One region of the Bacillus cereus group sp. Bce041 genome, then DNA from elsewhere that is predicted to be linked to it. Evidence: riboswitches for the same ligand, from Rfam matches in the RefSeq annotation. Region 1 holds a riboswitch; each other region holds the start of a gene.

Region 1 (4,282 bases):
AAACGTTGCAACCGTAAAATCTTCAACGTTCTATCGCCCCATGCTTACCGAAGTTGCGAAAACCAAGCTAAAGTAGGGAGTGTGGTGCGTTAACGTACAAGATACTTATGTTCTCACCATAGGAACTACGGGTAGAGCCTGCTAAGATAACCGGTGGATACACCGGTTATCTTAGCAGGAATCTCCCACTTCAAAAAGTCCGTAAGGACGTTAAGTGGTGAGTAGTTCAATAAAAGTCAAGGAAATAGTAATGAAATCCTATATTTATACGATTGAATACAATGTCACACATTTTATAAGGTAAAAAGAAAAGGATAGATGAACAGGAGAGTATACCTGTTTACATCTATCCTTTTTTACAAAAATATGACCATATTAACTACTACAACAAGGATTTTTACCACAACAAATTCTCATATAGTTATTGAACTATTTTTTTAAATAACTAAATTAACCTCTTCGTTAACTTTAATTACGAATAATTGTTCCCCTTCACTTTCAATTGGATCAACTACATCTTCATTAAAAGATTCAACATGTTATCTACCATTTCTATTAAACAAGCGGTTTTTATTTTCCCTGATTCCTTTCCATACCTAAGGTACCCAAAAGTCCACTGGATTCCCGAGGCTACCATCCACATTTGTGGCTCTGAAAAGACATTTTGTGCCACTAAACGTAACTGTAGATTCCTGAACAAGCTAAATCATGAAAATACACACAAAGATAGATTATCTTCCATTACATTACTGTTTTGCTTCGTTTGAATAGAAATATTCGGAAGAACGCCACTTGTTCGATATCTCCTCAATATGATAAGGTGTCGTCCTGCAGCATCCACCTATTAAACGTGCACCTGCTTGGTACCATTCTTCAGATTGAATATTCAACGCGTTACATTGTTCATGACCATGCCATGTTTTTGTTTCTGGATTATAAGTTTCACCAGAGTTTGGATAAACAATAATCGGTTTTTTGGTGTTTGCCCTCAACTCTTGAATTGCGCCAGTCACAACGGTTACTGGCGCACAATTGATACCTATCGCTACAATTTGTTCACTTTTCTCAAAAGCTCGTGCACACTCCACGAGTTTCATACCTTCACTAATCTCTTTCTCATTTTTTAGCGAAAAGGAAAGCCACGCATATGTTTCTGGAAACTCACGCAATAATGTATCTAATACTCTTGCTTCTTGCAGGGAAGGGATCGTTTCAAATGCCAATAGATCTGCACCTGCTTCGATTAACGCAGACATCCTCGAACGGTGAAAGTCTGCTAATGTTTTATCTGTCACACCATAGTTGCCTACATACTCTGAACCATCTGCAAGATAAGCGCCGTACGGCCCAACTGATGCAACAACCAATGGTTTAGGCCTATTCGTTTGCGTATTTTCCTTCCAAAAATCATCTCTTGCCCTTCTTGCAAGTAACACCGTTTTCTTAATTAATTCCAAAGCTTCCTGTTCTTGTATTCCACGCTTGGAAAAACCGCTAATAGTAGCTTGATAGCTTGCTGTTATGGCACAGTCCGCTCCAGCACGAAAATAGTCTGAATGAACCTGATAAATTAGTTCCGGATTATCTAGTAACACACGTGCCGACCAAAGAGGATCGTCCAAATTACATCCATGCGCCTCCAATTCTGTAGCTAATGCTCCGTCAAGAAGCATAATGGAATGTTGGGATAAAATATCATCAATTGGGTTGATTTTGTTCGACATAATCTACGCCCCTCTTTTTTAGATTTTTTGTTAGATAATAACTTCCATAGCAAAACAAAATAAACGGTATGCCGCAATATAAGGCAATTCTCTGTGTTGGATCGAATGCAATTCCAATACACGATGCCAGACAAAGGATAAAAGAAGCAATTGGTACTAATGGATATAGTGGTGTGCGATAAATCAAGTCCTTCTCAGAATTTCCATCTTTCAAAAATTGTCTGCGAAATAGGAACTGCGAAGCACTAATACTCATCCAAACTACAACTACTGCTAGACCGGAAATGGAAACAAGTACGATATAGACAGTATCTGGTGCCACAATACTCGAAAGCAAAGCCAAAGCTCCACCCACCATGCTGAAAATGACGGCGTTGATTGGAACACCTTGCTTCGTCATTTTTCCAAAAATCGGGGATATCATATTCTTATTAGCAAGCGACCAAAGCATTCTAGAAGAGGCATAAAGGCCTGAGTTTGCCGCAGATAAAATGGCTGTTAAGATAACGAAATTCATTATGTCAGCTGAATATGGCACCCCAATTCGTTCTAGAACTGCAACAAAAGGGCTCTCTAATACCCCCGCATCGGAAATAGGCAATAACGCAGATAAAACAACAATCGTTCCTACAAAAAAGATGATCAATCTCCACAGAGTAGTTCGAATTGCCTTCGGTATCATTTTTTCCGGGTTCGCTGTTTCTCCAGCTGCAACACCTATTAATTCTGTTCCCGAAAAAGCAAAATTAACCGCAAGCATGGTCATCATAATGGCCGTAGCACCATGGGGAAATAAACCTCCACTTGTAAAATTAGAAAAGAATGGTGCAGCTTTTGAATGAGTCATCGGAAGAAACCCTAGCATTGCCGCTACTCCTAAAACAATAAAAATCGCAATAGCTATAACCTTTATCGTTGAAAACCAAAATTCGGATTCGGCAAAAAATTTAACAGTCAGGACATTTAATACAAAGATCAAAATGGCAAAAAGAGCACTCCATACCCAAACATTAATCGATGGAAACCATCGCTTCATAAGTAATCCTGCGGCTGTAAATTCAGAACCTAAAGCAACAGTCCAAGTTAACCAATACAACCAGGCTACTGTATACCCTGTACCCGGTCCAATGTATTTAACTGCATAACTATGAAATGCGCCAGTTTCAGGCATATGTACGGAAAGCTCTCCTAAACATAGCATAACTAGATAAACCACTAGCGCACCAACCAAATAGGATAGAATTGTTCCAAATGGGCCAGCTTGTTGAATAGTGTAACCCGAACTTAAGAATAAGCCCGTTCCAATCACCCCACCAAGTGATAGCATGACTAAATGACGTGCTTGCATTTTCCTTTGAAATTCTTGCCCATTTTTGTTCTCCATTTCTACTCTCCTTTAGTTATTACCCAGAAAAAACAAAAAACGCACTCTAAAAAAGAGGGCGCTACTGACAAATAAAAACGGAAGCTCTCATCTATCAGGATTATCACCCGCTGGAATTAGCACAGTGTCTACTTAAGCAGACCTGTTGCTGAGGTTTCATAAGGCCAGTCCCTCCACCTCTCTGGATAAGAAATATTTTTTTATAACCTTATCAATCCATTCAATAACTGTCAAGACAATTCTGTTTTTTAAAAAAATTATCTATTATAGAAATACAAAAAAAGGAGTATTACTATAACTGCAATCCACTCCTCCTTAGGTATTATTTAAAAATCGAACATACAAAACGTCATTTATTTATGATGCGGTTCACTAGCACTTCCTCAAAATTTGATGCACTTCACACAAATTAACCAGATCCGTAAAATCAGGAACTGGTTAATTTGTGTTTAAATAATATTTTCTATAATCTTTATATAAAAATTATAAAATTTATCATATACTTGAAACAATACATATAGAGTTACCTACCAAATCGTATCCTCCAAAGTAATTAGGTATTATAAAGTGGTCTCCTTTTTTAAAGAAATAGTGCTCACCTTCTTTAATTAACTCACCTTCTCCCTGTATTACACTAACAAGAAGGAAGGCTTTTTGTTGTTCCAAACTAGCTGATCCATCTAACTCCCATTTTTCCACTGAAAAATACGGACATTTAATAAAATTAGTTATACTCAAATCATCTACTTTTTCATTTTTAAATGTTAACTGATTCGAAATACATGGAGTTTCTATTACATCAATACTGCTTTCAAGATGAAGATCACGTAAATTACCTTCTGAATCTCTTCTATCATAATCATACAATCTATAGGTTGTATCAGAGTTTTGCTGCGTTTCTAATATCAAAATCCCTTTACCAATTGCATGAACAGTTCCACTCGGCACATAGAAGAAATCTCCAGGTTTCACCTTCACGCGATGCAACAGTTGGTTCCACTCTTTCTTTTCAATCATAGCCATGAATTCTTCTTTTGTTTTCGCATGATGTCCATAAATAATTTCCGCGTCTTTTATGGAATCGATTACATACCAGCATTCTGTTTTTCCTAGTTCTCCATTTTCATATACGCTGGCATACTCATCGTTGGGATGAACTTGAACAGATAAATCT
Region 2 (4,282 bases), on a different contig from region 1:
TAATACAAGTGGAATGCGTTACCGTGAACTTGGTCTAAAAGATAAGTTGAAAGATGCAAGCGAAGACGAAATGTATGAGCTTTTAGCATCTGATGGCATGTTGATTAAACGTCCAATTGTAACAGATGGAACGAATGTAACACTTGGTTTTAACGAAGAGCAGTTTGAAAGTGTGTGGAAAAAGTACCAATAAGGTATTTTTACATAATTAATACATTCACTGGAGGTACAGTCATGAGCATTCCAAATAATTTACGTTACTCTGAAGAACACGAATGGGTAAAAACTGAAGGTAATGAAGTTGTTATCGGTATCACTCACTTTGCACAAGGTGAGCTAGGCGATATCGTATTCGTTGAACTTCCTGAAGTAGGTGCAACAATCGAAGCTAACGAGCCATTCGGAAGCGTAGAATCTGTTAAAACAGTTTCTGAGTTATACGCACCTGTAAGCGGTAAAGTTGTAGCAGTAAACGAAGAATTAAGTGACCAACCAGAACTTGTTAACGAATCTCCATACGAGGGTGCATGGATGGTTAAAGTTGAACTTTCTGATGCAAGCCAAGTTGAGAAGTTATTAACTGCAGAAAAATATGCAGAAATGACAAACCAAGACTAATTATAGTCGACTAAAGGACAGCCTTTGTGCTGTCCTTTTTTATTTTTTGTGAAATAATGAAATTCAAGTTATATGTAAATAAATAAGCTATTATGAGAAAAACTGTTTTTTGGTAAGGTTTCATAAGTCTTCACAATCTAAACGAGCCGCTTGCGCTTTTCTTTTGCAAAAATAAACAGGAAACAACATGAAAATAACGAATATACTATATACTAAGTTCAAGGTTGTATAGTATATGGTGATCGGGTGATGACATATGATTTATGTAGAAAAAGTCATTATTGTAGAAGGTACATCAGATAGAAGAAAGATTGAATCTATTATTCGTGAACCGGTGGAAATTGTTTGTACAAATGGTACAATTGGTTTGTCGAAAATGGATGAGCTCGTTGATCAGTTTTTTGATAAGGAAGTGTATGTGCTAGTGGATGCTGATGATGCTGGAGAAAAGTTAAGGAAACAATTTCGAAAAGAATTCCCGCAAGCCGAGCATATCTATATTGATCGCTCGTACCGAGAAGTGGCAACTGCGCCATCTACACACTTAGCAAATGTATTATGGGGAGCCGACATTGACGTTTATACAGAATATTTACGGTAAGGAATGATAGAAGTGATTGATTGGACAGGAGCCGAAGCTACAGCCCTAATAGAGAACGAAGAAAAAACAGTATTATATGTATATACTCCAATGTGTGGAACATGCCAATTAGCAAAAAAGATGTTAACAGTCGTTGAGATGACAATTGAAGGCCTCAAAATTGGGATGTTAGATTTAAATTATGCTCCGCATTTAGCGAAAGAGTATGGGATTGAAAGTGTACCTTGTTTACTTGTTTTTGAAAATGGGACACTGATGAAGAAGATATACGCATTTCATTCGGTTGAATATTTATATACGGAATTAAAGTAGGCGGCAAAATTTTTGCCGCCTCGACATATTTCTTGGGAAATATGTCGAGATGCAGGGTGGATACAGTATTTGTCGAGCGAAAATAACAGGATTGCTCTTTAGTGAGAGGGAATGGTATGTAATAGAAAGTGATATGAAGGATGTGATTTAGGGTGAGATTATATTCTTTGCTTCAATCATTTGTAAATTACGCTAATGCTCAATATCATTTAGAACCGCTTTTAAGACAAGAAGAAAAAACTGTTAATTTTCGTTTTGGAGATGAAAGTTGTTCGTTACAAATTTCAAGAGATTATATAGAGCTGGTACATGAAGAAAGAGGAACGGAACAAATCATTTGCTTAGATGAAAAGGATATAGAACAATTGGTGAATGGAAATGTACGATTGCAAATGCTAATGAATGATGGACGTGTACAATATTCGGGAACGTACCGAACGATGTTATTAGTGGAATCGATGTTTCATATATGTAAACCGATGTCAGTAGGTGCTTAAAATTCTGAAGTTTCATTTTTTGCGAAAATTTCTGTTGACATGGTGAGTGTATATTGATACAATTCAAGTCATAAAATATAGACAATTTCATAAATTTCAAATCAGACGAAAATTGAATCTGATTTCTCTTATCAAGAGAGGTGGAGGGACTGTGCCCTGTGAAGCCCGGCAACCGTCAACTTATGTTGAAATGGTGCCAATTCCTGCAAAGCAAATGCTTTGAGAGATGAGAGAGAGGGATAATGTTGTTATATACGCATAAAAACCTTTCTGCTTCTCTAAAGCAGAAAGGTTTTTTTATTGTTTGAATGTGGAGGACATTCAAATAATAAAAGTAATGATAACAGTGGACTACACGCATTAAAAATAAAAAATTGCGGAGTCGACCTAAAATCTTTATGAAATCTAGCTCCAGCGGCTAGAACAGTCGGTCGTTTCATCCCTTCCTATGAGGCAAAAAGCGCCTCTACGTCAGGGATTCAAACGCCCTCTTGTTCTAAACGAGCCGCTTGCGCTTTTTATTTAAAAAAGGGGTGATACACCATGATTCTATTAGAGAATGTAAAGAAAATATATAAAGCAAAAAGCGGTGATGTCACTGCTGTAGATAATGCCAATTTAAAAATAGATAAAGGTGAAATATTTGGTGTTATCGGATATAGTGGCGCTGGAAAAAGTTCTTTAATTAGATTGTTCAATCAGTTGGAGAAACCAACTTCTGGCCAAATTACAATTGCAAATCGTGTCATTTCAGCAATTACAGGAAGTGAACTTCGTAAGGCAAGGCAAGAAATCGGAATGATTTTTCAGCACTTCAACTTACTTTGGTCACGAACTGTACGTGAAAATATAGAGTTTCCACTTGAAATTGCAGGTGTTGATAAAGCGAAGAGAAGAAAACGTGTTGATGAATTAATTCATCTTGTTGGATTAGAAGGAAGAGGAGACGCGTACCCATCTCAGCTGAGCGGGGGACAAAAGCAACGCGTTGGGATTGCAAGAGCATTAGCTAACAATCCACAAGTGCTTTTATGTGACGAAGCAACGTCAGCTCTTGATCCGGAAACGACAGATCAAATTTTGGATTTACTATTAGACATTAATAAGCGCCTTGGTTTAACAATTGTACTCATTACACATGAGATGCACGTAATTCGAAAGATTTGTAATCGTGTTGCGGTAATGGAGAAAGGAAAGATTGTAGAAACAGGTCCAGTACTTGATGTATTCCGTAATCCGAAGCAAGATATTACGAAACGATTTGTACAGCAGTTAACGGATTCTGAAGATACAAATGAAACGATTGAAAGTTTAATTGAAAAATATCCAGATGGAAAAGTAATTCGTTTGCAGTTTATCGGTGAGGCTGTAGAAAGACCAGTGCTTCAACGATTGATGCAACGCAGTGATATAGAAGTTAGCATTTTGCAAGGAAATATCGCACAAACGAATAACGGTTCTTACGGTAGTTTAGTTGTTCATTTAAATGGTGAGGAAACAGCGATCCAGCAAGCAATAGAAGGAATTCATCAAGATCAAGTAGAGCTGGAGGTGATTGCACATGGATAAGTTACTCACAAATGTTGATTGGAATCAAATGTTAGAAGCAACTGGTGAAACGTTATATATGACGGCAATCGCAGCTCTTGCGACATTTGTTTTAGGACTCATTTTAGGATTGTTACTCTTCATGACAGCAAAAGATAATTTATGGGAAAACAAATCAATTAATACGGTGATTGGAGCATTCGTAAATATATTCCGTTCTATACCATTCATCATTTTAATTATTTTATTAATCCCATTCACAAAGATTCTTCTTGGAACAATTCTTGGAGCAAGTGCAGCTTTGCCGGCTTTAATTATTGGAGCAGCACCATTCTACGCGAGAATGGTTGAAATCGCACTTCGCGAAATTGATAAAGGTGTAATTGAAGCTTCAAAAGCAATGGGAGCAAAAACAAGCACAATTATTTTGAAAGTGTTAATTCCAGAATCGTTACCAGCATTAGTATCTGGTATTACGGTTACGACAATTGCTTTAGTAGGCTATACAGCAATGGCAGGAGTTGTTGGTGCTGGTGGCCTTGGAACACTTGCTTACTTAGAAGGATTCCAAAGAGGGAATAACGATGTAACAATCGTTGCGACAATTTGTGTATTACTAGTTGTATTTTTAATTCAGTGGATTGGTGATAGTTTAACGACTCGAATAGATAAACGATAATGAAAAACGGGAGGATGTTTCAAATGA
Region 3 (4,282 bases), on a different contig from region 1:
TGTTGAAGACCAAGGATTTGGTATAGAGAATGAGAAGTTAGAAAAAATCGGCAAGGCGTTTTACACAACAAAGGAGACTGGTACAGGACTTGGATTAATGATTACATATAAAATTATTAAGGAACATCAAGGGAGTATCACGATCCAAAGTAGTGTAGGAGTAGGAACGAAAGTAGAAATTTTTTTGCCGACCTTTTAATGTATTGGGAGAAAAGATTTTTCAGAAAAGTGTTCTTGTTGTGTAAATATAAACATTTTATAAAATGTTTCAAGAAGGGTTTTTTTTATAAAATACTTCGTTTATAATGGAGGAAAATATCGACATGAGATTGATTGCTCATGTAGCGGTTCAGTAGTGTTATGAAAAGATAAGAAGGGGTGCACACGCATCCTTTTTTCTATGCAGATATTATGAAAGAGGTGGTATGATGGAATTAACATTAAATTCGACTGTATGTTTACACACGATTCAATTTCGAAAAGAGCAAAAGAATTATATTGTAAAAGATACAATTACAGGAGAAAAATATGAAATGCCGCCACTTTGGATTGATGCATTGGCAATGATGCGTGACGGTTTTTTATTGGGGGAAATTGAGGATAAATTAAAAGAAGAGTATCCATCCGAAGAAGTGAATATGTTAGCATTCACGAGGCAACTGTTAGAACTAGAACTTGTTGAAATGGTAGATGGAGAAGAGATAGCTTGCACAAAGAAGAAAGAGATAGATTGTTTAGCTTGGGTGCGTCCTCGTGTGGAACAATTCTTTCTTAATTTAAATAGAAAATATAGAAGCAAAGACCAGTAGTGGCCTTTGCTTTTTTTATAGGCTGTGTTTAAAAAATAACAGCAAATGCTCTTGCGAAAGCACCGTCACTATTTTTAATTTTTAAAGGTGCTGCTGAGAAAAAGAAACGTTTTGCTTCGATAGCATCTAGATTTGTTAAGTTTTCAATTAAGTAAATATCATTCCCTAGTAATATGTGATGAATCGGTGATGTTTCTGTTGTGACTTCATCAGGAGAAATGAAATCTAAACCGATAGATTTTACTTTTAATCGCACTAGTTCTTTAGCTAATTCTTCAGAAAGATAAAATGCTTCCTTCTCATAAGCTTCTGTATTCCATTTTGTGGATAGATTAGAATGAAAAATAACAATATCACCTTCTTTTATGTCAGTATTATGCAATACTGTCTTAGGTAATTTTCGCTCTTGAATATGTGTTACATCTATAAGAACAGCTTCACCTACAAATTGATCCAGCGGTAATTGATCGATGGTCGTTGCGCCTGAAATAAAATGCGCAGGAGCATCACAATGCGTGCCAACATGAACGACAGAATGAAAATCTGTAACTTGATATCCTGATTCTTCAACACTTGTAACAGCTTCTAGTTGTATTTTAGGTGTTCCAGGAAATTGAGACATATTATTTTCAAATGTTTGTGATAAATCAATTACTTTCATTTTACATACCTCCAATATATGTTTTTCAAATAATAAAAAGCTCATCCTTCAGTATCAAGAAAGATGAGCTTTACATGCTAGTTGAGTTTTATCTTCCAAAATGCATTGCATTTTGCAGGAATTAGCACCTATTCAGTTTGTATAAACTGAGGTTGCTGGGCTTCAAAGGGCCGGTCCCTCTGCCTCTCTTGATAAAGAAGTATTCAGTTTTTAAAATCGGAATTTTCCGATATTTAAATTGTAATTCATTTCCTTTTTGCGTGCAATACAAAATAGGTATTCACCCAAATAAAGCTGCTCGCATATTGTAGCTTATGTAAATAGAATGCTGCGAAGGAGTGAGTGCAGTGACAGGAAATGTATTAAATTATTATGCTGGTGGTAATACAGCTAGGGGATTTCACAATTTATACGAAGAGAATTTAAAAGGATTAGACAGATTATTTATCTTAAAGGGTGGCCCAGGAACGGGAAAATCTTCTTTAATAAAGGCAATAGGTCGTGAATGGATTGAAAAAGGATATGATATTGAATTTTTACATTGTTCTTCTGATAATAAATCGGTTGATGGTGTAATTATCCCACAATTAAAAGTAGGAATTGTTGATGGGACATCGCCGCATGTTATTGAGCCAAAAATGCCAGGAGTTGTTGAAGAGTATATAAATTTAGGAATTGCTTGGGACTCAGATAAACTAAGAAAGCAGAAGTTAGAAATTGAAAGATTTGTTTCAGAAGCAAGCAAAGCTTTTCAGTCTGCTTACGCACGTTTTAAAGAGGCATTGGTTATACATGATGAGTGGGAGAAGATATATATTGATAATATAGATTTTAATAAAGCAAATGAACTAACCAATCAGCTAATCCAGAAATTATTTGCAGATAAAAGCGGGAGACAATCGCTTGTAAAACATCGTTTTTTAGGAGCTGCTACACCGAAAGGAGCAGTTGATTTTGTTCCTAATTTAACAGAAGGGTTACCACATCGTTATTTTATAAAAGGGCGCCCAGGCTCTGGAAAATCAACGATGCTCAAAAAGTTAGCTAAGGCAGCTGAAGAAAAAGGGTTTGAAGTTGAAGTATATCATTGCGGATTTGACCCGAATAGTCTTGATATGGTTATCGTAAGAGAATTAGGTTTTGCAATTTTTGATAGCACCGCACCACATGAATATTTTCCAAGTCGCGAGGGTGATGAAATTATTGATATGTATGCCCTTATTGTTACGCCAGGGACGGATGAGAAATATGCGAAGGAAATTCGTGATGTTTCCATTCAATATAAAGCAAAAATGAATGAGGCGATGTCTTTCTTAGCGAAAGCAAAATCGATTCGTGATAAATTAGAACGAATTTATATTGCTGCTATGGATTTTTCAATAGTAGATGCATATAAAGAGGAGATTCAAAAAGAGTTTGAACGAATTGCTGCTACTGTAATTGAAAAGCAACAATAGACGTTTCATTAGGCTGTCAGTAATTTCTGACAGTTTTTTTAGTATGTAGTAAAATTAATAGTGTATTGTCGAATTTCCAGGGAAATAATCAAAAAATGGAGATGTTATGAAATGAGAGAGAAAATCGAGTTGGAGTTAGAAAGAATTGAAAAAGAGAATGATGTAAAAATTTTATTTGCGGTGGAATCAGGGAGTCGTGCTTGGGGGGTTCCATCGAAAGATAGCGATTATGATGTTAGGTTTGTTTATATACATCCGGTAGAATGGTATTTATCAATTCATGACAAACGAGATGTAATTGAATATCCAATTAGTGATGATTTAGATATAAGTGGTTGGGATATTAAAAAGGCGTTGCAACTATTCGCGAAGTCGAATCCTGCTTTACTTGAGTGGATTCGATCACCAATTTTTTATTCGAAAAACTCTAATTTTCCAGAACTACTTCAACAGATGAGTGAGAAGAATTTTGATCCAAAAGCAACGATATATCATTATTTACATATGGCGTCGAAAAATTATCGTGAATTTTTGCAAGGTGAGAATGTAAAGCTGAAAAAGTACTTTTATGTATTACGTCCCATTTTAGCTTGTAAGTGGCTAGAAGAGAAAACGACTTTACCTCCTGTAGAGTTTGACCGATTAATTACAGAATTATCATTAGAACGTAGCGTATTAGATGAAATTGAAAAGTTGTTAATAAAGAAAAAAGCAGGTACTGAATTAGATGTTGGATTGAAAATTAAGGTGCTAAATCAATTTTTAGAAGAACAAATTCATTACTATCAGCAATATGTAAAAGGAATTGAAAAGGGATCAGGAATCGATATTGAGAGTTTAAATACATTGTTTCGAGATATGTTGTTTGAAGCATATGAAAAAGAGCACAAGTAAGTTTGTGCTCTTTTTATTTTGTAGGAATGAAGAAAACAGATATAGCTGCGATAAGACCTGCAAAGGAGAATAAGTAAAAATTCCATGCTAAGTCATATTGCATTGTCATAATAATACCGACGAGAATTGGGCCAGCAATTGCACCAACTCGGCCAAGCCCCAGTCCCCAGCCTAAGGAGGTAGCTCGGATATGTGATGGGAAGTATTGTGTTACATATGCATTTAATATTTGAGTAATACCGACTGATCCAAAACCAGCAAGGCCAATTAAAAGATAAATGATTGTAACAGATGGTTTGATTGTTAATAGTCCGATACATATGGCTGCCATAAGATAAGAGATGCTAATAACAATTTTTGCTCCTATACGATCAGCAATTGCTCCAGCGAATAATGCGCCGATAGCTGCGGTAATATTTAGCATAAGTAGAAATGACAGACTAGACCCAAGAGGATATCCT

What was found. A riboswitch is a leader RNA that binds a small molecule or an ion and turns the genes downstream of it on or off. The one in region 1 is predicted to bind S-adenosylmethionine.
Region 2: another riboswitch for S-adenosylmethionine. It lies ahead of ACUN13_RS20515 (methionine ABC transporter ATP-binding protein); the one in region 1 lies ahead of mmuP (S-methylmethionine permease).
Region 3: another riboswitch for S-adenosylmethionine. It lies ahead of ACUN13_RS21640 (cyclase family protein); the one in region 1 lies ahead of mmuP (S-methylmethionine permease).

The regions. Positions count from the first base shown of each region.
Region 1 is NZ_JBQXON010000026.1:8,339-12,620, reverse strand. It holds gene mmuM (homocysteine S-methyltransferase) at 747-1,724, opposite strand; gene mmuP (S-methylmethionine permease) at 1,699-3,108, opposite strand; SAM riboswitch class I at 3,193-3,300, opposite strand; gene manA (mannose-6-phosphate isomerase, class I) at 3,604-4,282, opposite strand, start outside.
Region 2 is NZ_JBQXON010000006.1:243,415-247,696, forward strand. It holds gene ACUN13_RS20490 (arsenate reductase family protein) at 1-193, shown strand, start outside; gene gcvH (glycine cleavage system protein GcvH) at 235-618, shown strand; gene ACUN13_RS20500 (toprim domain-containing protein) at 875-1,219, shown strand; gene ACUN13_RS20505 (thioredoxin family protein) at 1,223-1,531, shown strand; gene ACUN13_RS20510 (hypothetical protein) at 1,684-2,028, shown strand; SAM riboswitch class I at 2,154-2,261, shown strand; gene ACUN13_RS20515 (methionine ABC transporter ATP-binding protein) at 2,572-3,597, shown strand; gene ACUN13_RS20520 (methionine ABC transporter permease) at 3,590-4,255, shown strand; gene metQ (methionine ABC transporter substrate-binding lipoprotein MetQ) at 4,279-4,282, shown strand, end outside.
Region 3 is NZ_JBQXON010000007.1:133,072-137,353, reverse strand. It holds gene ACUN13_RS21650 (ATP-binding protein) at 1-199, shown strand, start outside; gene ACUN13_RS21645 (hypothetical protein) at 429-809, shown strand; gene ACUN13_RS21640 (cyclase family protein) at 838-1,470, opposite strand; SAM riboswitch class I at 1,556-1,668, opposite strand; gene ACUN13_RS21635 (PRK06851 family protein) at 1,818-2,927, shown strand; gene ACUN13_RS21630 (nucleotidyltransferase domain-containing protein) at 3,039-3,821, shown strand; gene ACUN13_RS21625 (MFS transporter) at 3,835-4,282, opposite strand, start outside.